Regions from separate parts of the Leptolyngbya sp. FACHB-261 genome, predicted to be linked through region 3. Evidence: predicted binding sites of a transcription regulator. Region 3 holds the regulator's gene; each other region holds the start of a gene.

Region 1 (10,288 bases), on a different contig from region 3:
CCAAATTACCGAAGAAAACGTCGCTCGGGTTCAGGCAACTATCGTTGCAGAAGCGGCTAATGGGCCGGTGACCCTGGCTGCTGACCGAGCTTTAGAAGCTCGTGGCGTTACCGTACTGCCTGACATTCTGGCCAATGCCGGTGGCGTGGTAGTCAGTTACTTGGAATGGGTCCAGGGGCTTTCCTATGTATTTTGGGATGAGGAACGGGTTAACCAGGAAATGGAGGGGCTGATGGTACAGGCTTACCGACAGGTCACTCACCAGGCAAAATTACGGCAGGTGCCGCTGCGTCTGGCCGCCTACACCTTGGGCGTCGGGCGGGTTGCCCAAGCCTTGGCTGATCGAGGTCTCTATCCCTAGAAGCCTGGAGCCGCCAACCCTGCCAGGGTTAAGGGGCGCGTTTCAAATCCAGGACGTCAACCACATGCGCAGGCGGAAGGTCTGATAGGTCAGGGGCAAACCCATGAAGATGGGCAGCCAGAATACCAGACCCAGAGCGACTGCGAGGCTAACGCTTAGGCCCAAGCCTCGCAGTCGGCGGTTTTGCTGATGTGCCTCATAATGTCCGGACCCAAATAGGGGCTGACTGAAACTCCAATCGGTTAGCCAAGCTAGGGCTAGGAAGCTGAAAATCGACGCCAACATGTAGTGGTAAAGAAACGTGCAACGGCCCACTAGACTCCAGGGTAGATAGTTAGCGGCATAACCCAGCAGGATGTAAAGCGGTCCCCAGGGTGCCGCTTCTACATCTTTGCGACGCCGTCCTGGATGGATGAACCAGCTCAGCAGAGAAGCCGTTAAAACCAACAGAGCCAAGGTAGAGAGCCACCAGAGAATTGGATTGCCCATGCCGTGCAAGGCATAGACAGTCTCAGGATTAGTTCCTTTGAGGGTCTCGTAGTAGTAGCTCATCGGCCGTAGCAGCAGAGGCCAGGACCACCAGGGTGAACAATAGGGATGTATTGGTTTGCCATTGGCTAACGTTTCGCCCAACCTCTGGTGATATTCCAACATCTGGCGATGAAGACCCCATAATCCTGGCTCTGGGTTGATCTGCATATGTGGAATCCATTGCAGCCAATACAGCCCAATGGGAATCAGCAGAAAGCAGAACAGGATTTGAGCTGCGCTCAGTTCGGTTATACGAGAGAGGTTGGTGGTACGCTGCCCTCTGTCCCAACGCAGGAGCCGCAATACCCAAGCAACCAACCACAACAGCAGCATGGCTAGGGCAAGACCAAGCCCATTCCACTTGACTGAGATGGCCGCTCCTAGGCTAAGGCCGGACAAGCTTAACCAGCCCCAACGTTGGCGTCCCTCCACCTTCAACCCTAGGAGAAAGAACCATTGACTCAAAATGCCAAAGAAGACCAGGAAGATATTGATCAAGCCCAATCGGGACTCGACTAGCAGCAAACCATCGGCAGCGGTAAAAAAGCCAGCCAACAAGGCAAATCCGGGTCGCTGAGCAATTTGCCAAGCCAGTCCAGCCACAACTAAGGGCAGCATTGAGCCGAAGAAGGCTTCGGTCCAGCGATAGGTTACTGGACCAGTCCAGCCAAACCGATCAGCAACCCAAAGTCCCACAGCAATGATGTATTTGCCTAGTGGCGGGTGAGGGTCAAAAAGCTTTTCGCCCTTCAAATAATTGCGGGCGTATTTGGGATAGTAGACCTCATCAAAAACGAGTTCTTTAAAGCGGCCTAAGTCCCAAAAATGCAGCGTGACTGATAACAGCAGCAGACCTGCCAATCCTAACCAGAACCAGGCTGGCAAGAGCGCGCTGCCTCGATTAAACTGGCCTCGCGTTCCACCGGGTAATGGGCGATATTTCACCATAGAATTTCCCCGGTCCCCTGGGTTTAAGATGTGTTTGCACAGGCATTCTACATCTGGAGCTACAGAGTCATGACTGACGCTTCTCCTGCTAGTGCTGGTACAGGGCTAAGCCGACGCCAGCACCTTTGGATCGCAGCCAGCATCTGGACCGTCGTTGGAGCTGGGCTGCTCGCCATGGGCAGTGTGTTTCTGCTGCGCTATTCCTATCCTGGGCTAGCCGATCCGCTACATCTGAGCTTTGCTGTCCTAGCCCTAGGCATTGGGCTGGTCAAAGGGCGTTTGGTTCTGGATCGTACCGCCACTCGGGTCATTGACCGAGTTGAGGAACTCAGCCAACCCAACCCCTTCAAAAGTGTCATTCAAATGTTTGGCACTAAAACCCTATTGTTGATTGCCGCAATGATGGGGCTGGGGGTTCTATTGCGCAGGTTAGGCCTCAGCTACGAAATTCGGGGGCTAGTCTACGTTGCTGTAGGGGTGGCGCTTTTGTGGAGTTGTCGCCGGTATTGGAGTGCTGCTGCCCAAGTTCCAAGCCGATCAGAGCAGGCGGGCTAAACTCACGGACCCAAGATGTAAAACAATGTTGCAGCTCCCCAAGGCATCAGTTACACTGCTTAACATAAGCACACAAAGAGGGCTTGAACGATGGAAACCGAAAACCGCAATGCCTGGAACTGGGGTTTCACCGCAGGAGCGGAGAACTGGAATGGTCGCCTGGCAATGATTGGCTTCGTCGCAGCCCTGGCTACCGAGTTTGCTACCGGCCAAGGTGTTTTACATTTCCTGGGTTTGATGTAAGCCCCAACAGGACTGAGTTTTTGCGGCAGGACAAGCGCCTGCCGCTTTTTGATGGCTACGAGTATTCTTTAGAACTCAGAACTAAAGCGGCCTAGAAGTTAATGCCTCTAACAACTTTGTTTGCTGTTAGAGGCATTACAAGCCAGCGAAAGGCCACTGTCCTTGGCTCAATAGTGAGCTAACAGGAGTACTAACGAATGTACTCTTTGAGGATACTGTTACGGTTGGGATGTCGCAATTTGCGTAGAGCCTTAGCCTCGATTTGACGAATACGCTCACGCGTAACGTTAAATAGCTGACCAATTTCTTCAAGCGTTTTCATCCGACCATCATCGAGACCGTAGCGCAGCTTTAAAACATCCCGTTCCCGAGGGCTCAGGGTATCTAATACGCTTTCGAGGTCTTCCCTTAGCAAGTTTTTGGCAACTTGATCCTCAGGGGTTTCACCATCAGACTCAATGAAATCACCCAAACGGGAATCTTCTTCTTTACCGATGGGAGTTTCTAATGAAATGGGAAGCTGAGCAGACTTCGCAATGAAGCGAAGCTTCTCAATGGTCATCTCCATCCGGGTAGCGATTTCCTCTTCCGTAGGTTTGCGACCCAGCTCTTGAGACAATAGCTTGGTTGTCTTCTTAATACGGGAGATAGTTTCGTACAGGTGAACTGGCAGACGAATCGTACGCGATTGGTCAGCAATTGCCCTTGTAATAGCCTGACGGATCCACCAAGTCGCGTAGGTTGAGAACTTATAACCTTTCTCGTGGTCGAATTTCTCAGCAGCGCGAATCAGACCTAGAGAACCTTCCTGAATTAGGTCCTGGAAGGAAAGGCCTCGATTCATGTATTTCTTGGCGATGGAGACAACCAATCGCAAGTTGGATTGGACCATCTTGTCCTTAGCACGACGCCCTTTGTGCAGGCGTTCGCGGAAGGCACCTAACGGCATATCAACTTCATTCGCCCACTCCCCATCATGAGGTTCGCGGTCGAGCCGATCCATTAAACTGTCGCGAATCCGCTCTAATTCCAATAGATCAGCGATCTTACGAGCCAGTTCGATCTCCTCATCGGCCCGCAAGAGACGAATGCGGCCAATTTCTTGGAGATAAAGACGAATAGAGTCCTCGGTGTAGTGCTTTTTGCGCGCGGGTCCCCGGCGTCGGGAGGCACGAGCTTTACCGGAGCGTCCTCCCTCATCATCATCAGAATCAGAACTGATGTCGTCACCTTCATCGGAGACGTCAATTACAACACTCACGTCTTCATCAATCAGTTGCTCTAGGTCTGCAACCAGAGGTTTACCGATGGTCTTGAGTAAGTTGTTGGCCTGGGTCATGCCGCGTTCCTCTTGCTCCTTAATGCAGTACAGGAGAAAACTACCTGCTAATTACGTCTTTGTGGTTGAACTGGTCGAATCGAATGGGGGCGATGCTTATCAGCAACTGGGGGATGTCTAAACTGCGATCGCGAATAAACTCCGGGGTTTACCAGACTGACTAGTCTAGCTAGAGAGGAGCGCAGTGACCAGCCTTTCCAGCAAGTCTATGTGAAACTGTATTCAGGGAGTCAAATGCCCTCCGATTGTAGCCTTTCTCACAAAACATGCACGCTTTCCCAATCATTTTGTGAATTTGGTCTGGGCTGACAGTCCTAGGGGACTGAGCTGCAGTAAGCCTTACCAGGGCAAGCTAGACACTTGCCCGGAATAGCGAATAACAGCATTGGCTGAGCCAAGTGCTTACGCACCTACCATTTACCATCCATTTATCACCAAAACTAGCTGAATGTCATGGACTTGATATGACAAGTTAGCTCTGGATGCATCCAGGATGGCACAGGTATTGAAGAGGCATTCCCAGCAAAATGGCTGATTCCAGCTTACCGAGAGGTTTTTAGAGGTCACCTCACTCAATTCAGAGTAGCGAGAACCGCGGTCGCAGGTTGAGAGCTAGATCCAGCAGGTAGTCATCAGAGCGGCCTAAAATGCGCAATTATGAAGAATCTAAACAGTCTTAACCGGTTAAGCGGCTTATGTTGCGTCGAGTTTCACTAGGGTCGTTGGGCCTGACGGTAGGCGGGATTTTGACCCTGATGGGCTTCGTGGCTTATTTTGGGGGCAATCCAACTTTGAACCTGATCGGATTTTTTTATGGTATTCCGATTCTGTTGGGTGGAGCAGCCTTAAAGGCATCAGAAACAAAGCCGGTGCAACTGTTAATGCAGCCCAACTCAGAAGTACTAGCACTACGCCAGAAACAACAAACTGAAACTCTGAAAAAAGTGCGTGAAAAGGCGACGGGCTATCTCTATGGCGAAGCCCATTTAGAAGAGTCCCTCAAACCTTTAGGTTTAGAGCCTACGGATGAAGAACGCCCGATTTTAACTCACCTGGGCGAAACGATTGTAGAGGGAGCCTATACTTTAGTGTTGCGCCTACATTCCCCTCTTATCGACTTTGCTAGTTGGCAGGAACGCCGGGATAAGATCGAGCGCTTCTTTGGTCCTGGTATTCGGGCAGAGCTAGAACAGCCTACGCCTGACACAGTAGACCTATCACTAATCGTGGTGCCGTGAGGTTACTGTCACTCTAAACGTGGAGCTTCTTTGGCTTAAGGGTTAGCAGCGTCCAGTAATCAGAAAATTCTCCAGCGTTGGGACCTCTACCCAACGCCCCTGCTCGTGCGACTGGTGGGTCAGATCCATTAGCAGTTGTGAGTAAACACCTTCCCTGAACGAAGGCACCGCCGGCTTACCCTCCCGAATAGCTTGCACAAAACGGTCAACGATGCCGATAAAAGGAGCCAGTCTGCCATCCGGGTAGGTTTGTTTGGGCAATAGATAGTCTGGCGTTTCTAAAGGGACGAAGTCTTGACCGGCCTGAGCCGCGGAAACCGTGAAGCCGTGGCCGTAGTCTTTGAGGTTGCGGCTCCCTAAAATCAGGCTGCCTGCTTCCCCGTAAACCTCGACCCAATGACCGCGCCCCGCATAGGTTGCAGAACTGAGGCTGAGGGTGCAGGGTGTGCCATCGGCTAACTCCAGCAGCAGGGTCGCTGTGTCATCAGCATCGACCGGACGCATCTCTCCCGTTTTGGGGTCAGGACGCGCAGGCACAGCAGTTGAGAGACTTGCGCACAAGCGCTTGACTGGACCAAACAACCAGGCGATGTAGTCAAAACTGTGGGAGCCGATTGCGCCCAAGGCACCGCCACCCTGGTCTTTGCGCGCATACCAATTCCAGGCTGCCTTGGCGTCAGCTCGGCTCTGTACTAGCCAGCTGATGTTAATTAACCGTTTACGCCCAATCCAACCAGACTGCAGCAGTTCCTGAAAATACTGCCATTGCGGATGACAGCGAAACTCGAAGTCCAGCATGGCAATCTGGTTGCGTCCTTGAGCGAGGTAGTGGAGGTCTCGCGCTTCCGTGACACTCAGAGTCATGGGCTTTTCGCAAAGTACATGTTTGCTGGCCTCTATCGCTGCACAGGCCATGTTGTAATGCAGAAACGGCGGCGTGGAGATGCTAACCGCCTCCACCTCTTGAAGCGCCAGCAAATCCTCGATCCGCTGGCAGGCATGGGGAATTTGGAACTGCTCGGCAATTGTCTGTGCCTTGCTCAAGTCCGGGTTGAACACAGCGACTACTTGAGTATCAGGATGGGCTTGAAAGCCGGGGATGTGAACCTTCTGGCCGAAGCCAGTGCCAAGAACGCCAACGCCAATTGCCATTGCTGTCTCCTAAGCGGGACCAATTGCTGCCACAACCGCTTCTAAGGCTAAAGCGACATGGGTCCAGTGAGTACCACCTTGCAAAAAGACAATGTAAGGTTCGCGCAAGGGCCCATCCGCCGAAAGCTCAGAAGTGCTGCCATCAATGAAGCTTCCTCCTGCCATTACCAGGTCACTTTCGTAGCCGGGCATGGCGGCGGGTATTGGATCGAGGTAAGAGCCAATGGGAGACCAAGCTTGCAAAGCTCGACAAAATGCTTGTAGTTTCGCTGCGCTGCCTAATTCAATGGCCTGAATGACATCTCGGCGGGGAGCTTCTGGGGCTGGATTAACGCGGTAGCCCAGCTCTCGAAACACGTAACCGGCTAAGTGGTTGCCTTTCATTGCCTCAGCAACCATCTGGGGCGCTAGAAATAAGCCCTGCAATAGCAACCGGTTTTGGTCTAAGGTGGCGCCCCCGGACGAGCCAATACCCGGAGCGGTCAGCCGACAGGCGGCAGCCTCAACTAAATCGGCCCGTCCAGCCAGATAGCCACCCGTGGGCACAATGGTGCCGCCTGGATTTTTCATTAGTGAGCCAGCCATCAAGTCAGCACCTACGGCTGTGGGTTCTTGGGCCTCAACGAATTCGCCGTAGCAGTTATCGACAAAACAAACAGTGTCAGGATTCTGCTGCTTGACCAGATGAACGATCTTCTCGATCTCGGCAATTGAGAGGCTGGAGCGCCAGGAATAACCACAGGAGCGCTGGATTGTAACCATCCGCGTTCGTTCCGTAACCGAACTAGCAAGCGCATGCCAGTCGACTTGGCCTTCTGGAGTGAGGTCTAGCTCTTGGTAACTGACTCCCAACTCCCGCAGTGACCCTTGGCCACTGCCTCGCAGGCCAATCACTTCCTCTAAAGTGTCATAGGGATGACCGGCCACCGCTAGCAACTCATCACCTGGACGCAAAATCCCATAGAGGGCACAGGCAATCGCGTGGGTGCCGGAGACGAACTGAATCCGGACGACCGCCGCCTCTGCGCCTACGATTTGCGCGAAGACTTCATCAATCACCTGACGCCCCAAATCATCGTGGCCGTAGCCGGAGACACCCGCGAAGTGATGGGGGCCAACGCGGTGTTCTCGATAAGCCGTCAAGATGCGCTTGAGATGATGTTTGACTTGACGGTCGATATTTGCAAAAACTGGCGCTAAGATTTGCTCGGCTTGTTGAACTGGCTCTGAGGTATTCATTTTGATCATTAACTCTGCTAACTCACGCTAAAAGGGCAATACAAGGGCTTAATACTCCGATACAATCAGCGCATGACAACTGCTACTCAAAAACAACTCACCTTGGACTGGCCAGTCATTATCTTTATGGCTGGCATCCACTTGGGAGCTTTGTTCGCTCCCTTTGCCTTTAGCTGGCCCGCAGTTGGGCTGGCACTGTTCCTGCACTGGATAACGGGAGGCTTGGGCATTACGCTGGGCTTTCACCGGCTAGTGACCCACCGCAGCTTTCAGACGCCCAAGTGGCTAGAGTACTGCTTCGTGTTCTGCGGCACTCTCGCTTGCCAGGGTGGCCCCATTGACTGGATCGGGCTACACCGTATGCATCACGTTTATTCTGACCAACTTCAAGATCCGCACGATTCCAGGCAAGGCTTTTGGTGGAGCCATATGGGCTGGATGCTCTATGAGCTACCAGGCCGTGGGGATATTCCCCGGTACGTCAAAGACATTATTGACGATCCGGTGTACCAATTTTTTCAGAAGTACTTTATCCCAATTCAGGTGGCTCTGGGAGCCGTGCTGTATCTCTTAGGTGGATGGCCCTTCGTGGTCTGGGGCGTGTTTGTCCGCTTGGTGCTGGTATTCCATTGCACCTGGTTTGTGAACAGCGCGACTCACTTGTTCGGCTATCAAAGCCATCAATCTGGCGATCACTCGACCAATTGCTGGTGGGTGGCTCTCCTAACCTATGGTGAAGGCTGGCACAACAACCACCATGCTTTTCCACAGTCAGCCCGCCACGGCCTACAGTGGTGGGAAATTGACCTGACCTGGATGACTATTTGGCTACTGCAAAAAGTTGGCCTTGCTAAAAAGGTCCGGCTTGCCAATAGCGCAACCAGTAACGCGTGATGTAGCGTTCGGGCTTGGGACTTTTGCTTACTTTTGCTTAAGTGACCTGGCCCGAGTGCTTGAGGCTTTTTAGCTAACTGGTTTTAGTTCGTTGGTTCGTCAAGCCGTTCATAGCGCTCTAGCAGATCTGGTCGTCGCTCACGCGTCCGCTGGATCTGCTGTTTTTTGCGCCAGCGCTCAATTTCGGCATGGTGCCCAGATAGTAAAACCTCGGGAACCCGCCAACCTCGAAACTCCGCTGGGCGAGTGTATTGCGGATAATCCAGCAGATCCTCTTCAAAGCTTTCTGCCTTTAAGGAAGCCTCCTTACCTACTGTGCCAGGGCGCAGACGAATCACGCCATTCAGTAAGGCGAGGGCTGGGATTTCGCCACAGGTCAGCACAAAGTCTCCCAACGAAACTTCCAGCGTAATGAGCTGCTCGCAGACTCGCTCATCAACGCCTTCGTAGTGACCGCAAACCAGTACAAGTTGGGCATACTGGCTGGCCAGTTCCTTGAGTAATGCCTGGTTTAGTGGTTTGCCCTGAGGCGATAGTAAAATCACCTGACGTGGCTCTAGACAAGGCAATGACTCTACGGCAGCAAACAATGGCTCCGGTTTAAGCAGCATGCCAGCACCGCCTCCGTAAGGCTCATCGTCTACTCGACGGTGCTTATCGGTTGCAAAGTCACGGGGGTTAGTGAACTGAACTTCAGCGATACCTTTCTCCAGAGCTTTGCCCATTAGCCCACTGCTTAGGGGCGAGGCGAAAAACTCTGGAAACAACGTCACGATATCAATGCGCACGCGGACCTATGGCTTAGCAATGAGCTTAACTATAAGCCGTCGCCAGATTCCTCTGAGCGCAGCCGCTCTAATTCTGTCCGTAGTGATGAGATCTGGCGGGTCAACTCTTGCAGATCGGCTTGGACATTCGGATCGACTGGGGAGGTAGCTGAGCCTAATGGCCCGTCGTCCAAGTCAATCGGAATCTCAGTTGGGCCAGTTGAAGTTGAGGAAGGGTCGTAAGGGTTGTTTTGGGTCCGTTGAGCCTGCTGCTGAGCAATCAGACCATCGACAAAAGTCCGGGCCTCCTGCTCAGTTACAGCCCCCTTTTCCTCTAGTTCTTGAGCTAGTTCCGTAAACTCCATCTGCAACTTGCTGAGGTTAGTCTCCCGTTTGCTAGGATCCTGAATCGCTTCTAGTAGGAGCGTTGCCCCGCCTAGGGCAACACGAAAGCCTTTTTGCAAAAATTGGGTAGGGTCGTTAGCAGCCATAGGTGACGATTCATGCTTGGTTACCTTGATTTTAGTCGGATCCACTTAAGATCTCCGTTTTCAGGCAAGACCTGGTCCTGAGTTAGGCCACCTACAGCTGAGCAGAGTTGACCCAGGCCCTGAGCAAGCTGAAATTCGAGCAGTATTGTCTTAACTTATATTTCGCGATGTGCAAAAGCATGAAGATATCGAAGTTTATTAAGAATACTTATTAGATTTGTGAGTGGACAATCCCCGGCAATTCAGTAAGAATCAAGCCAGTTTTGCAGTCTGTGATTGGATCTTGCTCTCCATGCAACTTTTCAACTCCAAGCCTCCCGTTGAACCAGATACACGTACCAAAATTCTGGCTTCGGCCCAGCGTCTATTTGCCCGCAAAGGCTATGACGCAACAACTACGCGGGATTTAGCAGAGGCAGCAGGCGTTGCAGAAGGAACCTTGTTCCGTCACTTCTCCAATAAGAAAGCCATATTAATCGAAGTCGCCACTCAGGGCTGGATCGAAATCCTCACTGACCTTCTAACAGAAC
Region 2 (10,288 bases), 260 kb from region 3:
TAGCGGGTCATCTCTACGGCGTCCGGCAGGCGGGTCAGGCTGGGGCCAACCAAAGCGGCTACCTGCTCCAACCAGGATCGGTCTGCCGCTGGATCGAAGACATAACCGGCTTGCTGCCACACGGGGATGAGATGTTCTACCAAAGCTTCTGGGCTAAGGGCGTGAATGTATTGGCTGTTAATCCAATCCAACCGCGTCCAGTCAAACCGCGCCCCAGCGCTGTTCACCCGGTCAAGATCAAATTTGGTAGCAGCCTCAGAGAGCGTGAATAGCTCTTGGGCATCGGGGGGTGACCAACCCAGTAGCACCATGTAGTTGATCAGGGCTTCTGGTAGAAAGCCCATCGCGCGGAAGTCGAAGATCGAGGTGACACCGTCCCGCTTAGAGAGCTTTTTGCCCTCCGCGTTGAGAATTAGCGGCGTATGGGCAAACTCCGGCACCGACGCGCCCAGCGCCTGATAGAGCAGGATTTGCTTAGGCGTATTGCCAATGTGGTCTTCACCACGAATGATTTGCGTGATGCCCATGTCGATGTCATCAACCACTACGGCCAGGTTGTAGAGCGGCTGACCGGGTGAACCATCGTCTGAGGACCGGGCAACCACCATGTCGCCGCCAAGGTCACGGCTGTTCCAGGTAACCGGTCCCCGCACCAAGTCATTCCAGCTGATTTCCTGGGGCTCCTCAATTTTGAAGCGAATGACTGGCTTGCGCCCCTGCGCTTCAAACTCAGCCCGTTGTTCAGGGGTGAGGTGGCGGTGGCGGTTGTCGTAGCGAGGTGCTTCGCCCCTAGCTTTCTGGGCTTCGCGCATCTCGTCTAGCTCGGCCTCAGAGGTGTAGCAGTAGTAAGCCTGACCCCGTTCAAGCAGCTGCTGAATGGCAGCCTGATAACGCTCCATCCGCTCCGTTTGGAAGAAGGGCCCCTCGTCATAGTTCAACCCCAACCACTGGAGGCCGTCTAGGATGTTCTGCGTGTACTCAGGCTTAGAACGCTCTCGGTCGGTGTCTTCAACGCGCAGAATAAACTTGCCGCCGTGCCGATGGGCATAAAGCCAATTGAACACGGCGGTGCGGGCAGTACCAATGTGTAGGTTGCCGGTGGGGCTGGGAGCGATACGGACTCGAACAGTCACAACACTTCAATGAGAGGGCTTACCCTGCTGATTTTACCCGTCCAACCCCTAACCGCGTTTGCCTTAGGGATGTGAGTAGCTGATTACCTCAGGATCCACCGCTTCGCTATAAGCTGGCTGGCCGTTTTCTGAGCCGTTCTGCTGGCCATTATCTGGGGTAGTCGTGGGGGCAGGCGCTACAGGGGACAACGACGGGGTTGCTCCCCGAACTGGCTGACGGGCTTCGATCAGGCTGACGGCCCCAGCAATATCTGCCGCTAGCAGCACGACCAAAGCTCCGTCTGGAGCCGTGTCTAGGGCTGTTTCAATCGCCTGGGTTTCGTTCAAGATCACCTCATAGCGGCAATCTGGCTGCTTGCCCTGGGCTAGCACTGTCTCGATGCCTTGGGTGATCCAGCGAGCCGCATCACCCGTCGGGCGCTCGCGCTGATCGGATTCAGCTTCTTTGATAATGATTCGGTCAAATATATCTGCCGAAAGCCTGCCCAGCGTTTCTAAGTCTTCGTCGCGTCGATCGCCAGGGCCACCCACGACACCGATGCGCTCACCAGACCAATTTTTGACAAAGCTGCCCAGCGCCGTGTAGCCAGCGGGATTGTGAGCATAGTCGATCAGCGCGCTGAATCTTCCCATGTCAAACAGGTTCATGCGACCGGGAGTTTGGCTAGCGGAGGCGTTGAAGGTCGCTAGAGCCGCTCGAATATCCTCCATGCGAGCCCCTTGCGCGAAGGCGGCTAAGCTAGCTGCCAGGGCGTTCTGAATCATGAAAGGCGCGCGACCACCCATAGTTAGGGGAATGTTCACAGCCTGCTCAATACGTAGGGTCCAATCGCCCTTGAGGATCGAGAGATAGCCATTTTCATAGATCGCTGCCAGGCCGCCCCGTCGCGCATGATCTCGAACTACTGGATTGTTGGGATCCATGCTGAAGTAGGCAATCCGAGCCTTGACGCGGTTTGCCATATCGACCACCAGCGGGTCGTCAGCATTGAGCACGGCATGGCCATCAGGTTGAGCGCTTTCAACGACAACGCTCTTGAGGTAAGCCAGGTCTTCTACCGTGTTGATGTCGCCAATGCCTAAGTGGTCGGCTTGCACGTTGAGCACCACACCAACATTGCAGTGGTCAAAGCCCAAACCAGAACGCAAAATGCCACCCCGGGCCGTCTCTAATATTGCGACTTCGACCGTGGGGTCTTGCAAAATGACCTGAGCACTTTGGGGACCAGTGGTGTCGCCCTTCTCAATCAAATAATCGCCAATGTAAATACCATCAGTGGTGGTGTAGCCAACCACTTTGCCAGTCTGTTTAAAGATATGGGCGATCAGTCGGGTGGTCGTGGTTTTGCCGTTAGTCCCTGTCACTGCCACAATCGGCACCCGGCTCGGCGCGCCTGGTGGAAACAGCATGTTCACCACTGGCTCTGCTACGTTGCGCGGAATCCCTTCGCTGGGGCAGACGTGCATACGGAAGCCGGGCGCTGCATTCACCTCGACAATCACGCCGCCTGTCTCGCGCAAGGGCTTAGAGATATCGGAGGTGACAACGTCAATGCCAGCAATATCGAGACCGATGATCTTGGCAACCCGACGCATCAGCCAGAGGTTCTCGGGGTGAACAACGTCAGTACGGTCGATGGCAACGCCGCCTGTGCTCAAGTTAGCGGTGGCTTTGAGATAACAGACTTCGCCCTTAGGCAGAACTGTGCTCAGGTCGTAGCCGTACTTGTCGAGCAGTTCCCAAGTTTGGCGGTCGACTTCAATGCGAGTTAGAACATTGTCGTGACCGTTGCCGCGCCGTGGATCCTGGTTGGTTTGCTCGATCAATTCCTCTAGGGTCGATTTGCCATCGCCTGTAACTAAAGCGGGCACTCGCTCCGCAACGGCTACCACCTGGTCATTAATCACCAAAACCCGGTGATCTCGCCCTGTGTAGTAGCGCTCGACAATTACAGAAGTTGAGACATCGCGCGCTGCATCGAAGGCTGCTTTTGCCGCTGCCTTGGTCTGCACGTCCAGCGTGATCCCACGCCCATGGTTGCCGCTCAGGGGTTTGATCACAATTGGGAAGCCGCCGACATCGGCGATAGCCTCCTCTAACTCATCTAAATAGTTAATCACCGTGCCCCGAGGCACTGGCACCCCAGCATCGCCCAAAATGCGTTTGGTGCCCTCCTTGTCGCAAGCCAGTTCCACGGCTAGGATGCTGCTGCAGTCGGATAGGGTTGCTTGAATGCGACGCTGATAGACGCCCCAGCCCAACTGGATCATGGCGCGGCTGTTTAGGGCCAACCAGGGAATGTCCCGCGCTTCTGCTTCAGCCACAATCGATTCAGTACTGGGCCCCAAGCGAGACTCGTTGTAAATCTCCTGGAGGTCTTTAGTATCCTGCTCTAGCTCCTGGCGCTCATAGGAGCCCGTCTCAATAATTGACTGGCACAGCCGCACTGCGGCTCGGGCGGCATAACGGCCTGCCTTTTCGTCTTTGTATTCGATGGCAACTTGATAGGTCCCCGGCGTGCTGGTTTCGCGAGTCCGCCCAAAGCCCACCGACATACCTGCCAAACTTTGCAGTTCCAGGGCAACATGCTCAACGATGTGCCCCATCATCGTGCCTTCCGCAACCCGGCTCAAAAAACCGCCTCGGCAACCTGGCGAGCAATGATGCTCGATCAGGCTGGGCAGCACTGCGACCAGACCATCATAGAAGCCGGGGATCAGATTGGAGGGCTTCTCTGCCAACTCTTCCAGGTCCAGACGCATCACCACAATCTGATGTCGTCGGACGCTCCAGTAATTGGGACCGCGCAGCGTCTGTATCTTGAGGATCTTCATGTAAGCCTACTGGTGGGGAGGGTCAGGGCCATTCGTGCTTTCATGTCATAATGACCTGACATAGAGTGCTCAAATGGTGACGAAAGTAACGAAATCCGGGAACAAAAGTAGATCCTAATTGGACCAGCTTTAAAGTGTTGAATTGCTGATCACAAAATGTCTATGCCTAGGTCATAAAAGCGGCATGGATATGTTTGTCATGTTTGATCTTCTCTAAAATGCAATACCGAAATGACGGAGCTGAATTTCCCGTTTGAACTAGAAATTTAGCTCTCGATCTAAATAATTTGCTGAAGTACGGCTCGCTTATAAAGGCTATAGCGACCGCCCTGGCTGAGAATATGGACCTTCAAGTTGCAAATGCTTAGGGGGTCTTGCTCGCCAACCTGCGCACGGCTGTTGTAAGACACTTCACCCGGATCTACAACGGTCACGGTTCCTTTGCCAACAACCTGTAGCGTGCCATCGCCTTCGAAGACTGCACAGGTATCTTCATCAATGCCAATGCCAATGCGTTCAGGGAACGCAGCAACCGCACTCATCAAGCGCGCCATGCGGTTGCGGTTATGGAAGTGCTGGTCAACGATCACCTCTGGAATGATGCCGAGCCCAGTTCCCAGATCGACAAGCCCTCGATTCGGTGGTTCTCCACTCGCTCCCCCTGAAATCATGTTGTAGCCCATAACCGCGGCTCCAGCACTCGTACCTGCCAGCACTAACTGACCGGAGCGGACTCGCTTCTGAATCTGTAATGCCAGCGGTGTCTCCGCAATTAGAGCACACAGCCGCAGCTGGTCGCCTCCAGTCATGAAGGCTCCTGTGCAGTCTTCTAGGCGCTCCTGCATGCGCGGATCTTCGCTTTCGCGCCGATTGCGAATGTCCAAAATATCGATGGATTTCGCCCCCATTTCCTCAAAGATCTGGTGGTAAATCTGACCGATAATTTCCGGCTCTCGCGACGCGGAAGGAATGATGGCGACCCGAGCGTCAGCTGCCCCTGCCCGATTAAAAAAGGTCTTTAGGATGCTACGTTCGCCGACCTTATCCTCCGCGCCGCCGATGGCCATGACAGCAGCTTTGAGCGATGGGCTCAGGGGCGATTCCAAGGTGTTGTGTTCCTCTAAATGCGGCATGCTGGGGAGCTGGGACGCGAGTCTAATCAACCGCTCTAGGCGTTCGCGCAGAGGTGGGCCTCCAGACTGGATACCCCTGTTCCAAGCCTGAGCGGGCAAGCTAGGATCTCGGTCTGGTGAGCCAGGCTGTTTCAATGTGCCGTCGCAGTTGTCTTAGTTATAAAAAATACCCTATTCAGCGCTCGGGCTACGCGGCTCACGCAACTCATTGGGTACCAACAGACTTTTGATCTATTCATAACCCATTCATAGCCACCTCGAAGCAGCTACCGCTTGAGCGTTTCCTGACAGTGAGCATTCCCTGACAGTTTAGCGATAGTTAACAGCTAGTCGCTCCCCCATTCCTCGTGACTCATCAAGTCACTGAGGCGGTCCCGTAGCAGATAGTCATGCAACTCTAATTCCCGCTCGACCCATTGCCACTCTCGAGCCGGGAAATACTGGCACAGCACGTGAATCGGCTGCCGAGGATTGAGGACACCGGCATCCACTAAATGCCGAGCCTCATCTTGTATTGTCGCCAGAGAGAACTGGAAAGACTGCACCATATCTGGATAACCCTCGCGATCTCGATAATCCTGGCCAGAGAATTCTGAACTTAAGGCCTAAGGTTGGCCTCTAACCTCACACTGCCTCTAAGAGAGCTTGCTGAGCTTCAACCCTGAATTCCTTACTGAGGTTTCAAGTTGTCTAAGCAAAAGCACTCATTAAAACTTACTGTATTCAAGACTACTAAACCTCACTCATTTTCACGCCTACCCTATCGGACGAACATTAAGTTTTGTTAAAATATAGATAGATCTACCTAGAGAAGGAGGCTGAAACTACCAGTATCCCAGCGCTTAAATAGCTCTGCTACTTAGAGAAATCATAGTTTTGGCTTAGACAAAGCGCCCGGATAATCTCGTCTTCTTAAGGTTTACTTAATGTTTCCAGGGTGCTAACGAGTCAGGAGACAGGGAGGATAATGGAATTATCTGCGGCGTGCTAGTCCCCTGCGTTATGCGTAGCTGGTCCGCAGTTGAACCAGTTTGATTGCTGGTCGATTAGCCGTTCCTAAAGCTTGATACGAGGAGCATCCTGAAGTGGTTGTGCAAGTTGGCAGTGCTTACGAGTTGAAAACTCGTGAGATCGCACAGGCGATCTTGGTGCAGGGGGCCCGGGGGGAGCGTTCTTTCTTAGGAGCACTCCGCGACCAGATGCGTTTGGATGACAAGCTCATGAACTGGGCGATGGGCAACGATAGTTTGCGGGTACAGTTGTTCCGCTTTGTCGATGGCCTGCCCTCATTACGCAGTAAGGCAGAAATTGCCCGTCATCTCCAGGAGTACCTGGGTGAGGCGGAGGTGCCAGGGCTCAAGGGCCTACTCAATTTCAGCAAACCCGACTCGCCCACCGGGCAAATCGCCGCGACCACTGTGGCAACTGCAGTGGAAACCCTGGCGCGTCGCTATATTGCGGGTGACAACATCCAACAGGCAATCAAGAGCATTGAGCGGTTGCGCAAAGAACGCATGGCCTTCACGCTGGATCTGCTGGGCGAAGCAGTCATTAGCGAAGTCGAGGCCGAGTCCTACCTCAATCGCTATCTCGATCTGATGGCGCAACTCGCTCAAGCGTCTAAATCCTGGTCGCGAGTGCCGCAAATTGACGAGGCGGATGGGGAGCCGTTGCCTCTGGTGCAAGTTTCGGTCAAGCTGAGCGCCTTCTATTCGCAGTTTGACGCGCTAGACGCTGCCAGCAGTGCCGCTAAAGTCAGTGAAAAGATCCGCATCTTGTTGCGGCGGGCCAGAGAATTGGGCACAGCTGTCCACTTCGATATGGAGCAGTACGCCCACAAGGACCTGACCCTGAGCACGCTCAAGTCAGTCCTGCTTGAAGACGAGTTTCGTACGCGCACTGATGTCGGCCTAACCTTGCAGGGCTATCTGCGCGACTCGCAGCAGGATTTAGAAGGCCTGATCACCTGGGCTAAGGAACGGGGGCACCCGGTCACAGTGCGTTTGGTCAAAGGCGCTTATTGGGACCAGGAAACGATCAAGGCCTATCAAAACGGCTGGTGGCAGCCGGTGTTCAACCAGAAGTCGTCCACCGATGCCAATTACGAAGCGCTAACCCGCCGTTTATTGGAAAACCATGAGTATCTGTGGGCCGCAATTGGTAGCCACAACGTGCGTTCTTTGGCCGTCGCTATTGCCACAGCTCAAGAACTGCAAATTCCCAAGCGTCGCTACGAGCTGCAAATGCTCTACGGCATGGGCGACAAGTTCGCTAAAGCCTGTGTGGATATGGGTCAGCGGGTGCGCATCTACTGCCCCTACGGTGAGCTCATCCCCGGTATGGGCTATCTAATCCGCCGCTTGCTGGAGAACACGGCCAATAACTCTTTCTTGCGCCGCAGTGTGGAAGAAGGCCGCCCCAGCGAAGAACTGCTCCAGCCTCCCGTGATGGAAAAGACTGACGGTCACGGCTTGCAAGTGGTAGGTTTTCACGGCGCTGCTAACTCGGATTTCTCTCAAGCCCAACCGCGTCAGCTGGCAGAGCAGGCTTTAGCAGAGGTTCGTGCCCGCTTAGCTCAGACCTACAACCCCTGGATTAATGGCACAGCTGTGACCACGGCTGACCATCTGGACTCAGTGAACCCCTCCAAACCAGAGGAAATCGTGGGCAGAGTGGGTCTGGCCAGTGTGGAGCAGGCCGAAGCCGCCGTGAAAGCAGCCAAGACTGCCTTTACGACCTGGAAGCAAACTAGTGCCACCCAGCGCGCGGACATTCTGCGCAAAGCTGCTGACCTGATGGAGCAGCGTCGGCAGGAGCTTGCTGCTTGGATTGTGCTGGAGGTGGGCAAACCCTTGCGCGAAGCGGACGCCGATGTTTCGGAAGCCATTGACTTCTGTCGCTTCTACGGTGAGGAGATGGAGCGCTTGCAAGCGCCACGCAGCCGCAATGTGCCCGGTGAAACCAACGAGTATCACTATCAGCCCCGAGGCGTCACTCTGGTCATCGCGCCTTGGAACTTCCCCTTTGCAATTCCAGTGGGCATGTGTGTGGCAGCCCTAGCAGCGGGCAATACGGTCGTGTTCAAACCAGCTGAACAATCCTCCGTGATTGCGGCCAAATTCAATGAAGTGCTGCAAGCGGCGGGCATTCCATCTGGCGTGTTCAATTTCCTACCTGGGATCGGCGAAGAAATTGGACCGCGCCTGGTGAAGCATCCAGATGTGCATCTGATTGTATTTACCGGTTCGCAGAAGGTGGGCTGTCAGATTTACGCTGATGCAGCGGTGCTCCAACCCGGCCAAAAGCACCTCAAGCGAGTGATCGCCGAGATGGGTGGCAAAAACGCGATCATCATCGACGAAAGCGCTGACCTGGATCAGGCAGTGGTCGGGGTCGTGCAATCGGCTTTCGGCTATGCCGGTCAGAAATGTTCAGCCTGTTCCCGGGCCATTGTGCTGGAGCCGGTTTACGACGCCTTCGTGACTCGTTTGGTTGAAGCGACCCGTTCTCTAAATGTGGGTCCGGCAGATCAGGCAGGCACCAAAGTTGGACCTGTGATCGACGCTGAAGCTCAAGCCCGCATTCAGGACTACATCTCTAAAGGTCGCCTAGAAGCTGAAGTCGTACTGGAGGCGCCGGTCCCTGAGACTGGCTACTTCGTCAAACCCACGATTTTTACGGGCGTCAAACCTGACTCGATGCTGGCTCAAGAAGAAATTTTCGGGCCAGTGCTAGCTGTCATTAAAGCCAGCAGCTTTGACGAGGCCCTGCAAATTGCTAACGGCACGGACTATGGGCTCACGGGTGGTTTGTACTCGCGCACGCCGTCGCACATAGCCAGAGCTCGTGCTGAGTTTGAGGTTGGCAATTTGTACATTAATCGAGGTATTACTGGGGCTTTGGTGGACCGTCAACCGTTCGGTGGCTTCAAACTTTCGGGGGTGGGCTCAAAGGCGGGTGGCCCTGATTATCTCCTGCAATTTCTTGAACCGCGAGCAATTACCGAAAACACGCAGCGCCAAGGCTTTGCGCTGATTGAAGGTGCAGATCAGTAGTGCCTTTCGGTAGTGCTTTGCTGAGTTAGTCATTTGCTGCTGTATACAGTTTTTCCACAAGCGTTGCGAACTTGTGGAAATCTTTTAAGGTCTCAGCTCAGCACTGCGATTTCGTCCTCCAGCAACCCCCATTTACGTCTCTAATTCACCTATCGAGTTGGCATCTTCCCATGACTTCCCAGATCCGTTTTCTGATGTGCGCGCCTGACCACTACGACGTGGACTATGTAATCAATCCCTGGATGGAGGGGAACGTTCACAAGTCCTCGCAGGAGCGGGCGGTTGAGCAGTGGCAAGGGCTCTACCACGTTCTCAAAGACCGTGCCTTAGTCGATTTGGTCACACCTGAGAAGGGCTGGCCCGATATGGTATTTACTGCCAATGCTGGCTTAGTGCTGGGCGACAACGTGGTACTCAGCCGCTTTTTCCATAAGGAGCGTCAAGGTGAAGAACCTTATTTCAAGCAGTGGTTCAACGAGTCTGGTTATAGGGTTCACGAGTTGCCCTTGGAACTGCCTTTTGAAGGCGCGGGGGATGCCCTACTAGACCGGGAAGGGCGTTGGCTCTGGGCAGGTTACGGCTTCCGCTCGGAGCTAGACTCCCATCCCTATCTGGCGAAATGGCTGGATATCGAAGTGGTTTCTCTGCGTCTGGTTGATGAGCGCTTTTACCACCTGGATACCTGCTTCTGTCCGCTTACCGGTGGCTATCTGCTCTACTATCCACCTGCCTTTGACGCCTACACCAACCGTTTAATCGAGATGCGTGTGGCACCTGAAAAGCGCATTGCTATTGACGAGCCGGATGCTGTGAACTTCGCCTGCAACGCCGTCAATGTTGGGCAGATGATTATTGTAAACAAAGTTAGCGAGGAACTGAAGGCTCGTTTGGTAGAAGCGGGCTTCGAGGTTGTCGAAACGCCGCTGACCGAGTTTCTCAAGGCCGGGGGTGCCGCCAAATGTCTGACCTTGCGCGTGACCGAGCCAGTTCGCGCCGAAGCCCGTGCCATGGCGGCAGTGGAGGCCCGTACGATTGAACTGAAAGGCCATCTGTTGGACTCTGGCCTGATCAGCAAGGCCCTGGATTTGATTGTGGAAGGGGGCGGTAGCTTCCAGGTACTTAACTTCAATCT
Region 3 (10,288 bases):
TTCCGTATTTTGGCAGAGCCAGAGCAAATATTAGGCTCAGCAATATTGCTAGCCCAAACATCCAGCCTAGTAACTGTATCTGCTGTTTCAAGCTGTAGCGTGTGGCTAAATAAATTCCAAATAGAGTGGTTCCAGCTAGAGCTATGCTACGACGTATGGTCATCATTGGTTCATAAGACCAAAGAACTGAGACTAGGACGAGCCCTAGAAAAAGCCCAATAAGCCTATTTTTAGAAACTACAGTAAATACGTCTTTCCACCGTTTAGAGAGTAAGAAGAGGGTGATTGCATAAACAACTAAAAAAAGAAGTTGAATCAAGGGATATTCGGTTGGTACGGCCCTTCCATCTCCCTCGCTTACGCCGCCTGACAGGAGTACAGTGAGGGGACCTCCTGAATAGAGAAGCAGGGACAGAACTGTAAAACTCTGTTCGGCAAGTCTTAGAATTTTTTTCATTGTTTTAGCTAAAATTGAAAGGACCTGCACTGACTTGTAAAAAGCTAGGCATTTAACTGATGTAGAGAAATGATCTGCATACAGAATTGAGGAGAAAAAATACTCTTGCTAGCTGCTGGCTGCTGGCTTCGACGCTTCATTCTTTCTATTAAGTTGATACAGAGCCCCGCTCTCGTAAACTGGCTCTATAAGAGGCGTTATCTCGTAATCGTTCTTTAATTTCTGCTTTGTGGCTTCAGAGGCTTGATATAGAAATATATTGCTAAAGTTGCTGGAAATAATGGGGACGCTGGGCTCAACAATTAATTGAACTTTCACTTTAGGTTCTAGCAGATGACTAAGAGATAGTAGGCTACCCATCGTATTGCCATCGGAAGAGTCGCTAATTAAAAGTGGCTGACTAGACTGATTAACAACGTAGGCTGTTTCAAGGATTAGCTGACCTCCGTACTTATTCCACCAATCTTGTGCTTGCACATGAACTGCACAGGATAGAACTTCTCCTGAGATCAGGAGTGTTATGGCAATTTGCCAGATTCTTCGCCGCCAAGAACTAGCAGCATAAATCGAGGAGATTTGAATGGTGAAGAGGTACGTAACAGCTAACAGAATTCCTAAAGAGCAAGGAAAAATAAATCTAGGCCATGCTGATCGTCGTCCTCCCAACAAAAGATCTGGGAGTATTAATGCTAACGGTATAATCCAAGTCAATAAAACAACAAACAACCAAGCCGATCTTGGTCCTTTATTATAGAGAAAGTAAAATGAGTATCCTATTAGGATTAGAAGAGGCAAGAGCAACAGATCGAGCCCAGAGCCGTCAAGTTTAAAATGTTGGCCGAGATATAAATCAAAAAAAGTCAGGCTAATATTTTGAGCAAGAACTTTAATCGAGTTGAGCGGTGGTGTTTCTTGAGAGCCCATCCAACTTGTTGTTCTAGATATTTGAGAAGTACCTTTAATGACAACTAGAAACCAAGGCACAAAAGCTAGAAAGCCTACAAAGGATGCCAATAAATAAGCTCTAACTGTTCTATTGAATCGAAGCTTTTCGATCGCAATTATATAGGCTCCGTGACCAATTAAAAAGAAAAAAGAGAATAAAAAGGTGTAAAGACTCATAGCCACAGTCGCTGCATAGATGCTCCAATAAGATTTTGTTTTAAGTCGTACAGCCTTTAGGAATACTAAGCTTGCGACTAAGATTGTTACTGCCCATAGGCTGTATTCCCGTGCTTCTTGGGCGTAGACGATCTGGAACGGCGAGACAGCTAATAATATGATCGCGATCCATCCAGACAGGGATGACCCAAATAACTCCAGGCATAGCCAATAGACACAAGGAAAAGCTAGTAAGCTGATGACGGCTGACAGACTTCGGATGATCGTAACTGAACTGCCAAACCATCCTATCCAAAGCCGCAATATGATGTAATAGAAGGGTGGATGCTGAGCGTCTTCTATAGCTAAGCTCTTAACCGTATCAATAATGTCTTTGTCAGAGGAAGGATTCTGGTATTTTTGAAGCTTCTCAATGCCTATTGAAGAACCTGTATAGACCTGTTCGAAAAACTCTGCTGTTGTGTAACCAGAAATTCTTAACGAGGTGTAGGCTTCATCGTGCCAATAAATTTTTCGATCTAGATTGCTGAACCGAAAAAATATTCCCATTGCCAAGATAGCAATGACTAAAAATAGTAACCAGCCACGATGAGAGACCTTCTCCACAGATTTGCTATCCACAACCCACCCTGTACTGTTGACAGTCAGACAATTTAGCTAAACCTAACGTAAGACAAAGAACAGGGCATTTATTGTAACGGGCTGTTCGGTCTAAGTTCTGCCTTACGTTGTCTTGAGAAGATAGCTGGAAGCCATTGTCGAACCTCTTGAGGAATCAACCACCGCAACAGATATAGTAAAAAGTCAATAGGTCTAGGCTTACCAAGTTCTATAGCTTCCCTAAGTAGAGACCAGAAAACCTTCCAGTTTTGCTCTGAGGCTGCCTGCAAACCCACGAAGGTTAGGAGAAAGCACGAGTAAGCAGACGGAGTCACTAAAGAACGAATTGAACGAATCCAGTTTAAAGAGTCTTGCCAGTCGTTGATATTACTTAAGCGCTTGCGCCCTGTCTCTATATTAGTAATCGCTAAGGGTTCAGGTGCGAAATGAATTCCTACACCTTCCAATGCACTGACCTGAAGCACCCAATTCCAGTCTTCATGTCGGCGTAAGCTTGTGTCGAGAGGATTTATGAGCAGTAATTCTTTCTTTGCAAAGAGTGTGGAAGTGTTGACAAAAGCTTCTCCATAGAACAGAGACTTCCGAAAAAAAAGATAGTCAGCTAAGTGTTCATAAGGGGCTGGTATTCTTCTGGGGCCAATGAATTCAGATTCTGCCGTTTTCCAAATAAAGCGGCTATAAACAATTGGAAAAGTATGCTTTGAATGATTGGCAATTTGAAGTTGAGATTCGAGCTTTTGAGGGAGCCATTCATCATCATCATCCAAAAAAGCGATCCAATTCCCCTTAGCTTCACTAACTCCAGCATTCCTAGCACCTGCTGCCCCTACATTCACTGGCAATACGACTACTCTCAATCTTGAATCATTAATTTGTTCCAAGTGTCTAGCTGTAGCTTCATCAGGGCCATCTACAACCACAATGACTTCAATCATGCTTAAGCTTTGGGCTAGGGCACTTTTGACTGCTCTAGACACAATCTGCGGCCGACCGCAAGTTGGGATTACAGCACTGACTAAGACTTGGTTGCTTTCATTCATGAGCAACATCTACGATAAGAATATCTGAAAGTGTTTATTGAAACTATGCGAGGCTTTGATTTGAATTTACAAACTACGACGCAACTTAGCTTTAACTGCATTTAGACCTCCGAAAGCATAAATGCTGAGAGTCATTATTAATAGACAGTAGAGAGAAGTAGCAGTAAGCATGGTTATGAGAAGGTCTTGAGTGATTCTTTGTAAGATTAGAAACACACATAGAGTCCATATGCTAGCTAGCATTGGGTAGCGCAAAACGTGCCAGAAGCGTATGGGAAACAAACGACGATGTACAGGATAGACATATTGGCCGCAAGCGATTAATTGCATGAGAAGTGCTGTTATAGCTGCGCCAGTTAGTTGATAGGCTGTAACTAGAACTATGCTAATTAGTCCCCCTATACTAGTAGTGACGCTCACTTCACGTAGATTAATCCGTTCAAAACCACTTGCCACTAGTGCCAAGCTGAGCGGCTTCATGAGAGATGATGCAACAAGTGCTAAGGCAACTATCTTAAGAGCGGTATCGGCATCAGCAAAGCTAGGATTGCCGTAGACAAAGACCAATAAGTCGCGCCCTAGAAAAAACAGGCCAATGATTAGTGGCAAGGCCACACTAAGCAAGATCTCAATGACGCCTTCAACAAGGTCCCGCAGCTTTTCTGGCTCTGCTGCAACTATCTTGTTCATTCTTGGAAAAATAGCCAATGCAAGACTATGAGCAATAATCTCAAAGGGTTGCATCAATTGCATAACCGCTCCGTAGAGTCCAACTACGATTTCACCTCCTATTAAGGAGAGGATGAGCAGCTGCATTCGGTCTTTGAGCACAGCGATGGCTTCGATCGCGAAAAAAGTGCGAGCAGCCTTTATGCTGCGCCGCATAAAACTCCAATTAATCTGTCTTTCTAGATTAATCTTTTGGATCAACAGACCCCATTGCAATACAAGAATGAAAATTTCTGAAAGGACTAGAATCGCGGATACAAGGTTGATAGTGTAGCCCTGTTGCATTATCCAAATGATGACGAGTAGACGCAAAATATAAACAGGTACTGTACTGAGGGTTATCAAGTACATGCGTTCCTGCGCTTGAAAGATCGCCTCTGTAACATTGGAGAGAGAAAAGGGAACGACCATCAAGCCCAAGATATAGCAAGCAGTAGAGGTGTCAGAGTTATAAGGCAATAAAAATACTGTAATGACTAATATTCCGTAACTGATAAGGCTTGCAAATAACTGTAGGAGTGTGCCGTTGATTAGATAGAGCTGTACCTCTTCTAGATTACGTGATAGTTCTCGCGTAAATAGAACCTTGAGCCCCTGAGAGGCGATAGACATGAAGATGTAGTAATAGCCAAAGGCAAGCAAATATTGCCCCAACTCATACGGTCCCAGCAGACGAGCAATAGCTGCAACTAATGCAAAGGTGGTGAGGCTTTGTACTAACCGGTTGATCAATATTGAGAGGGAGTTTCCTAGCAAATGACGTCGCCCTATAATCAGCAGACCTATTTTGAACTCAAATACTTACGGATGCCGATGCTAAGGTCAAGACCTAAATTTTTAGGCCTTAAGGCTCTAAATTTATCTAGAAATATCAAAGATACAGACGAATAACCTGAAAAAGGGAGGCGCAATAAGCGCGACGGAAAGCATTCTTACAAAAAAACTGAGTAACAGTGCTTAGTAGACACAGTGAACATCTTGCCAAATGTCCAACAGCAGCCTACTGCTAAGCTAAACCTGCTCAGTTCGCTCCCGGCGTCTGTCTAAGCAAGTCTGCAATGAATGAGATAGCAACCTAAGCCTGTAGCCGGTGAAAGTCAGAACCTAGAGGAAGATTGCCATCTACCCCGAGAAGTATTTACAATAGAGCGGCGGGTAGCTGAACCAAGCCGAGATAGTTTTTGCAGGCAAGTTTTGGCAATAGATGCATCAAGGTACTCCTCAGCTAGAACAGCTAGGGTGCGACTGAACTCTAGGCAAGTGGAAACTAGAAGTCCACCAGCTATATACAATCCTTTAGAGCGTTATCAGGAAACTCATCTAGCTGATTAGCAATCTGGCTAGGAGTATCTTTAACGTTCTACATTGGCTTATGCAACTCCTTGCTTAATACTGCAATCCATCTGCCCTAGACTGAGCAATGATATCCATAGTTGCAGATGCTCATATTCAACGGGTAGATGCAAAAAGCGTCAGAAGTTTTGGCTGCACAGCCTGATAATAAGTGACTAGTATTTTTACTGAAACACTCGAAATGGACTCTCCTCAGAGTCTTCATCAGCCAAAAAGAAAGTTGGCTGATGCCTCACTTCAGCTTCACAGAGCCTCTGATGTCAGGTAAGCAGCCTAGAGGTGCTGAACGAGGTTCAACACGAAAATCCCTGGAAGATTGAGGGGAGCCGCTGGCCTAAGCCTTGGTATAGCTTAAGCCAAGTTACCCCTCAGCCATTCTCATGTCACCTCTGCAAGTGCTGCTTCTGCCAATGCACAAAGCTTGTTATGGGCATGGCCATTGCTGGCCAGGATGCCGCCCCATTGGCTCACATCAGCGCGGTTGTACTCCAGCAGGCTGCCGTCAAAGCGGCTAACCTGACCACCTGCTTCCGTCAAAATTAGTTCAGGTGCAGCTAGATCCCAATCCTTGGGTGCGCTTTTGCCAGAGAGGGCTACGTAGAAGTCGGTCTCCTGCTCTGTGATCGAAGCGAACTTACAGCCAATGCTGCCAACAGCCCGCTGGTCCGCCTTTGGAAGTTTGGCCAGTAAGCGGTCTAGCTTGCCGTCCCGGTGGCTGCGGCTCACAATCAAACGCATTTGCTCAGGCTGCTGCCGGTCAGACACCTGCAAGGCATGAGCAGTGCCATCCCGAGTTTCTACCTGACTGCCCTGGCCTTGCACAGCGGTGTAGAGCTTCTGCACCATCGGATAAGCGACGACAGCCAATACCGGACGGCCTTGATGCACCAGCGCAATATGAACGGCAAACTCGCCAGTGCGGTCAATAAAGTCGCGAGTGCCATCCAGCGGATCAATGATCCAAACCCACTGTTTCTCAAAACGGCTGGGTACGTCAGCTGTCTCCTCGCTGAGGTAGGCAAAATGCTCATTGCCCAAGGCAGTTTGAAGCGTAGACAGAAGATGACGATTCACGGCTAGATCTGCAGCCGTAACAGGGCCGTCCTTCTTCTCGTCTACCTGCAAATCGCTGTGGCCGTTGTAGTGCTCCAGCAGAATATCGGCTGCGCCCCAAGCAGCGTTGCGGGCGATGGGGAGCAGGGCGGACAAATCGGGCATGAAAGTTGAAGTCATGGGTGCAGTCTAGCTGAAGGCTGCGCCTCTAGAGATCCTGAAAAATTAGGTGAAACGGCGGCCCAGCAGCACTGGATTATGGACCGTGATCTTTTTCTTATGAATTGAGATCATCTTTTGCTTACGCAAGTCGCCCAGCAGCCGAGTGACGGTAACTCGCGTAGAGCCAATAGCCTCAGCAATGGCTTGGTGCGAGAGCTTCAGATCCACGGTGACGCCCTCTGCGCCCGGCACACCAAAGTCACGGCAGAGGATCAGCAAGAAGCTCACCAGACGAGAGCCCATATCGCGGTGGGCCAGGGTCTCAATCATCATCTCGGTTTGCAAAATGCGCGAGGAGAGGCCACGCAGCAACACCATTGAGAGTTCTGGGTCTTCCTTGAGCGCTTTCTCCACCTGCTCAATCGGCACTGAAACCAGTTCCACCGGGGTGAAGGCCACAGAGTGATAGAAGCGGTCAGAGCGGTTGCCCGTAATCAGAGACAGCACGCCGAAGACACTGTTTTCGCGTAGCAAGGCGACGGTGATTTCTTCACCTGCTTCATAGACCCGCGAAAGCTTGACCGCTCCCTTGAGCAGAAAGTAAACTCGCTCCGCTGGGTCACCCGGGAAAAAGATTGTCTTACCCCGCTCGAAGGTTTCCACCATCGGCGGAAATAGACCATTGTTCATCTGGCGGAAAACCGCCGCTAGAGGCCGATCTTGGGTCACAACCATCGTTCCTTCCCCACCTCTATCCCTCCCGGTCTGGATGATCTCAAGGCTTGCTGAACGCCCTGACTAAGTTTTCATCACTTAAACCTACTCAAGGCTTGCGGTTTGTATTACAGGTAACCAATTTTGACCAAACGGTATCACAACAGACTTTAGTTTTGCTGAGCGGTGATACGAGACTGGATTCTGGAGCGGGAGAGAGGCAGGGCTGCTGTATCGTAAGATCTCGTCACGCCGCCACCCGATCTGGAGAGATCCATGCTTGACCTGACCGGAAAAAATGCGCTGGTCACTGGCATTGCCAACAATCGTTCTATTGCCTGGGGTATTGCCCAGTCCTTGCACAAGGCTGGAGCCAACCTCGCTATCACCTACCTGCCCGATGAGCGAGATCGCTATCGCGCTAAGGTTGCCGAGTTGGTCGAGCCACTAGCCCCAGATTTGCTTCTGCCTTGCAATGTCCAGAATGATGCGCAGATCGAGGAGATGGTCGCTGCTATTCAGGAAAAGTGGGGTCGCCTGGATATCTTGATCCATTGCCTTGCTTTCGTGAATAAAGAAGACCTCACTTGCAATTTCAGCGACATCTCCCGCGCTGGCTTTAATCAAGCCCTTGATATCAGCGCCTACTCACTGGTCCAACTGTGCGGAGCTACAAAGCACCTGATGACTCAAGGAGGCAGCGTAGTAACGCTCAGCTACCTCGGCGGGGTACGGGTGATCCCAGGCTATAACCTAGCTGGCACTGCTAAAGCCGCTCTTGAGTGCAACACTCGCTATCTAGCTGCCGAGCTGGGCCCCCAAAACATTCGCGTGAATGCCATCTCTGCCGGTCCGATTCGAACACTGGCATCCTCAGCAATTGGCGGCATCCTGGACATGATCCACCATGTTGAAGAAGTAGCGCCTCTCCGCCGTTCGGTTACCCCCTTGGAAGTGGGCAATACGGCTGCCTTCTTGTGTAGTGACTTGTCGAGTGGCATCACCGGCCAAATCATCTATGTAGACGGTGGCTACGAGATCATGGGAGCTTAATCTCACTCCGCCTACAGACGTGGTTTAAGCACGCTTGACAACTGCGCCTTTGACAGAGTAGGGCATTTCTTGCTAGACTAAGCGTAGTCGTAATGAGTTCGTTTTAGTATCTCTGCGACAGGAGAGTTAAAGATGGCAGTCAGTCAGACCAAGACGGCAAAGACCGCACAGTATCAGAGCCGCATCAACATCCCTGCTGAGAAGCGCACGCAGCTAATCGGCATGTTGAACCAGCACCTGGCCGACACGCTCGACCTTTACACCCAAGTGAAGCAAGCTCACTGGAACGTCAAGGGCATGAACTTCTACCAGCTGCATCTGCTGTTTGATGAGCTAGCGACGGAAGTGCTGGGCTTCGTGGATTTATTGGCTGAACGAGCGACAACGCTCGGTGGCATTGCCCAAGGAACGGCGCGCATGGCCGCAGAGGCCTCTGCCTTACCGGAGTATCCCCTGGGAGCTGTTGAAGGCAGAGAGCACGTCGAAGCCCTCGTCGAGCGCTACGGCCAGTACAGCAGCCGCATCCGTACGGCTATTGACGACTCTGATTCTCTAGGAGACAAGGACACCGCTGATCTCTACACCGAGATCTCGCGCGCCGTTGATATGCGCCTGTGGTTCTTAGAAGCCCACCTGCAATCGTCTGCAACCCTGGACTAGCCTGTCTAGTTGCCTTTAGCCTAGCCATAAGCAGGTATAAGGCAGGGGTATTTAAGATCCAATCGAGCCTAAATAAGTAACCTCCGTAGCCCTGTTTGGACTAGGGAGGTTACTTGAGCTTTCATTTATGTCAAGGCGAGGCTGCTGGTGTCGCAGTCTCGCTTTCGCTTGTAGCCGGTTCCGTGTAGGGTTCTACACTCAGCTTGCCGTCCGGTGTGAACGTGGCTTCGAACTGTGCGGTTGGCTCCTGCGAGGTTGAGGACGTCTCAACGGGTGAGGGAGTGGCATTGGGCGTAGGCACCGGTACGTAGAGCAGGGATTGTAAAGGCGTATCTCTGACAAACTGCTCCGAGTTTGCATCCAGAGCTCGGTAGCCAGTCAGTAAGCCATTGGCATTGACCGAGAGCCGGTAGGTGAGATCGCTGCGGAAAGTCGGGGTCGTTCTCCAAGCTTTGTCAATCTCGTCGTAGATCTGCTGACGCAGGCTGCTGATCGCTTGGGAATCACTAATGGTAGGCGGAGCGGTGGCAGTCGGTGTAGGGACTGGTGTGGCTGTGCTAGAGGAGGTTTGGGAAGGGACTGGCTCAGGTGGCCTGACGTTGGGAATGGGGACAAAGAAGAAGGCGACAGCTGCCACCGCTAGGCCAGTCAGTCCGAACAAAGCAGGAGCCGCCTGCTCAACCGGCTTGGCGCGATGAGGTGAGTAACGTCTAGAAACTGGTGTGAAGTGAGGCTGAAGTTCCGGCAACGTTTGCGTATCGGCGCCCAGCTGATCTAGCGCCTCGACTAAATCGAACAGTTGCACTGTGCTCAGTTCAAGCCGTTGCTCAGCCTGCTGATCGGTTGGAGCGGTTGTGCCGTTTGGGCTACCGTCCTGTGGTGGTTGCCTGAGGGTCAGAACGTGCCGGTCGAGTCCCTGGCGCTCTACTCTGACTAAACTCGGTTTGCTAGGGCCAGACACGCCGCTTAGTAAGCTCTGGGCGTACTGACTGACGGCTGAGTTCAAGGCTTCTAGCAGTTCCCGATTACCCGACAACGGCGAGTTCAACCCTAAGAAATTGCACTCAAAGTTAGTCAGGATCGATAGAGGAGGGCGCTCAGAATAGGCATTATTCGGAGCAGCAATACCCTCCAAGGTCAGGGTGCAGTTGGGCAGGTTGTAGGTGCGGACTAGAGTGAGCATCGGGTATCTACTCCACCTCACCGTCGAACAAGGAAGCCCACAGACGAGCAGGTCCGGCTGTGCCGCTGCACAACAGCAACTTGTTCAAAAGCTCAATGGCCATCTCATTCAACTTGGCATCGTCCATCAGGCGTCGCGGTT

The links. The regulator NtcA, encoded in region 3, controls nitrogen genes in cyanobacteria. The targets are predictions, from matches to a motif close to TTTGTANNNNNNNNTACAAA.
Region 1: the regulator NtcA is predicted to act here: its motif matches at 4,222-4,241, upstream of rpoD (RNA polymerase sigma factor RpoD).
Region 2: the regulator NtcA is predicted to act here: its motif matches at 5,818-5,837, upstream of H6F94_RS00845 (DUF4327 family protein).

The regions. Positions count from the first base shown of each region.
Region 1 is NZ_JACJPL010000031.1:33,164-43,451, forward strand. It holds gene H6F94_RS25290 (Glu/Leu/Phe/Val family dehydrogenase) at 1-361, shown strand, start outside; gene H6F94_RS25295 (phospholipid carrier-dependent glycosyltransferase) at 404-1,840, opposite strand; gene H6F94_RS25300 (hypothetical protein) at 1,910-2,395, shown strand; gene H6F94_RS25305 (CAB/ELIP/HLIP family chlorophyll-binding protein) at 2,486-2,638, shown strand; gene rpoD (RNA polymerase sigma factor RpoD) at 2,829-3,977, opposite strand; gene H6F94_RS25315 (DUF2854 domain-containing protein) at 4,673-5,215, shown strand; gene H6F94_RS25320 (Gfo/Idh/MocA family protein) at 5,258-6,367, opposite strand; gene H6F94_RS25325 (methionine gamma-lyase family protein) at 6,377-7,606, opposite strand; gene H6F94_RS25330 (acyl-CoA desaturase) at 7,679-8,500, shown strand; gene trmD (tRNA (guanosine(37)-N1)-methyltransferase TrmD) at 8,584-9,288, opposite strand; gene H6F94_RS25340 (hypothetical protein) at 9,318-9,758, opposite strand; gene H6F94_RS25345 (TetR/AcrR family transcriptional regulator) at 10,051-10,288, shown strand, end outside.
Region 2 is NZ_JACJPL010000001.1:183,238-193,525, reverse strand. It holds gene gltX (glutamate--tRNA ligase) at 1-1,133, opposite strand, end outside; gene cphA (cyanophycin synthetase) at 1,197-3,968, opposite strand; gene H6F94_RS00850 (cyanophycinase) at 4,247-5,236, opposite strand; gene H6F94_RS00845 (DUF4327 family protein) at 5,428-5,649, opposite strand; gene pruA (L-glutamate gamma-semialdehyde dehydrogenase) at 6,187-9,156, shown strand; gene argZ (bifunctional arginine dihydrolase/ornithine cyclodeaminase) at 9,327-10,288, shown strand, end outside.
Region 3 is NZ_JACJPL010000001.1:446,206-456,493, reverse strand. It holds gene H6F94_RS02075 (O-antigen ligase family protein) at 1-457, opposite strand, end outside; gene H6F94_RS02070 (glycosyltransferase family 39 protein) at 566-2,200, opposite strand; gene H6F94_RS02065 (glycosyltransferase family 2 protein) at 2,269-3,240, opposite strand; gene H6F94_RS02060 (oligosaccharide flippase family protein) at 3,307-4,725, opposite strand; gene H6F94_RS02055 (3'(2'),5'-bisphosphate nucleotidase CysQ family protein) at 5,701-6,555, opposite strand; gene ntcA (global nitrogen regulator NtcA) at 6,601-7,272, opposite strand; gene fabI (enoyl-ACP reductase FabI) at 7,528-8,304, shown strand; gene dps (DNA starvation/stationary phase protection protein Dps) at 8,437-8,964, shown strand; gene H6F94_RS02035 (DUF4335 domain-containing protein) at 9,095-10,147, opposite strand; gene H6F94_RS02030 (DUF3038 domain-containing protein) at 10,155-10,288, opposite strand, start outside.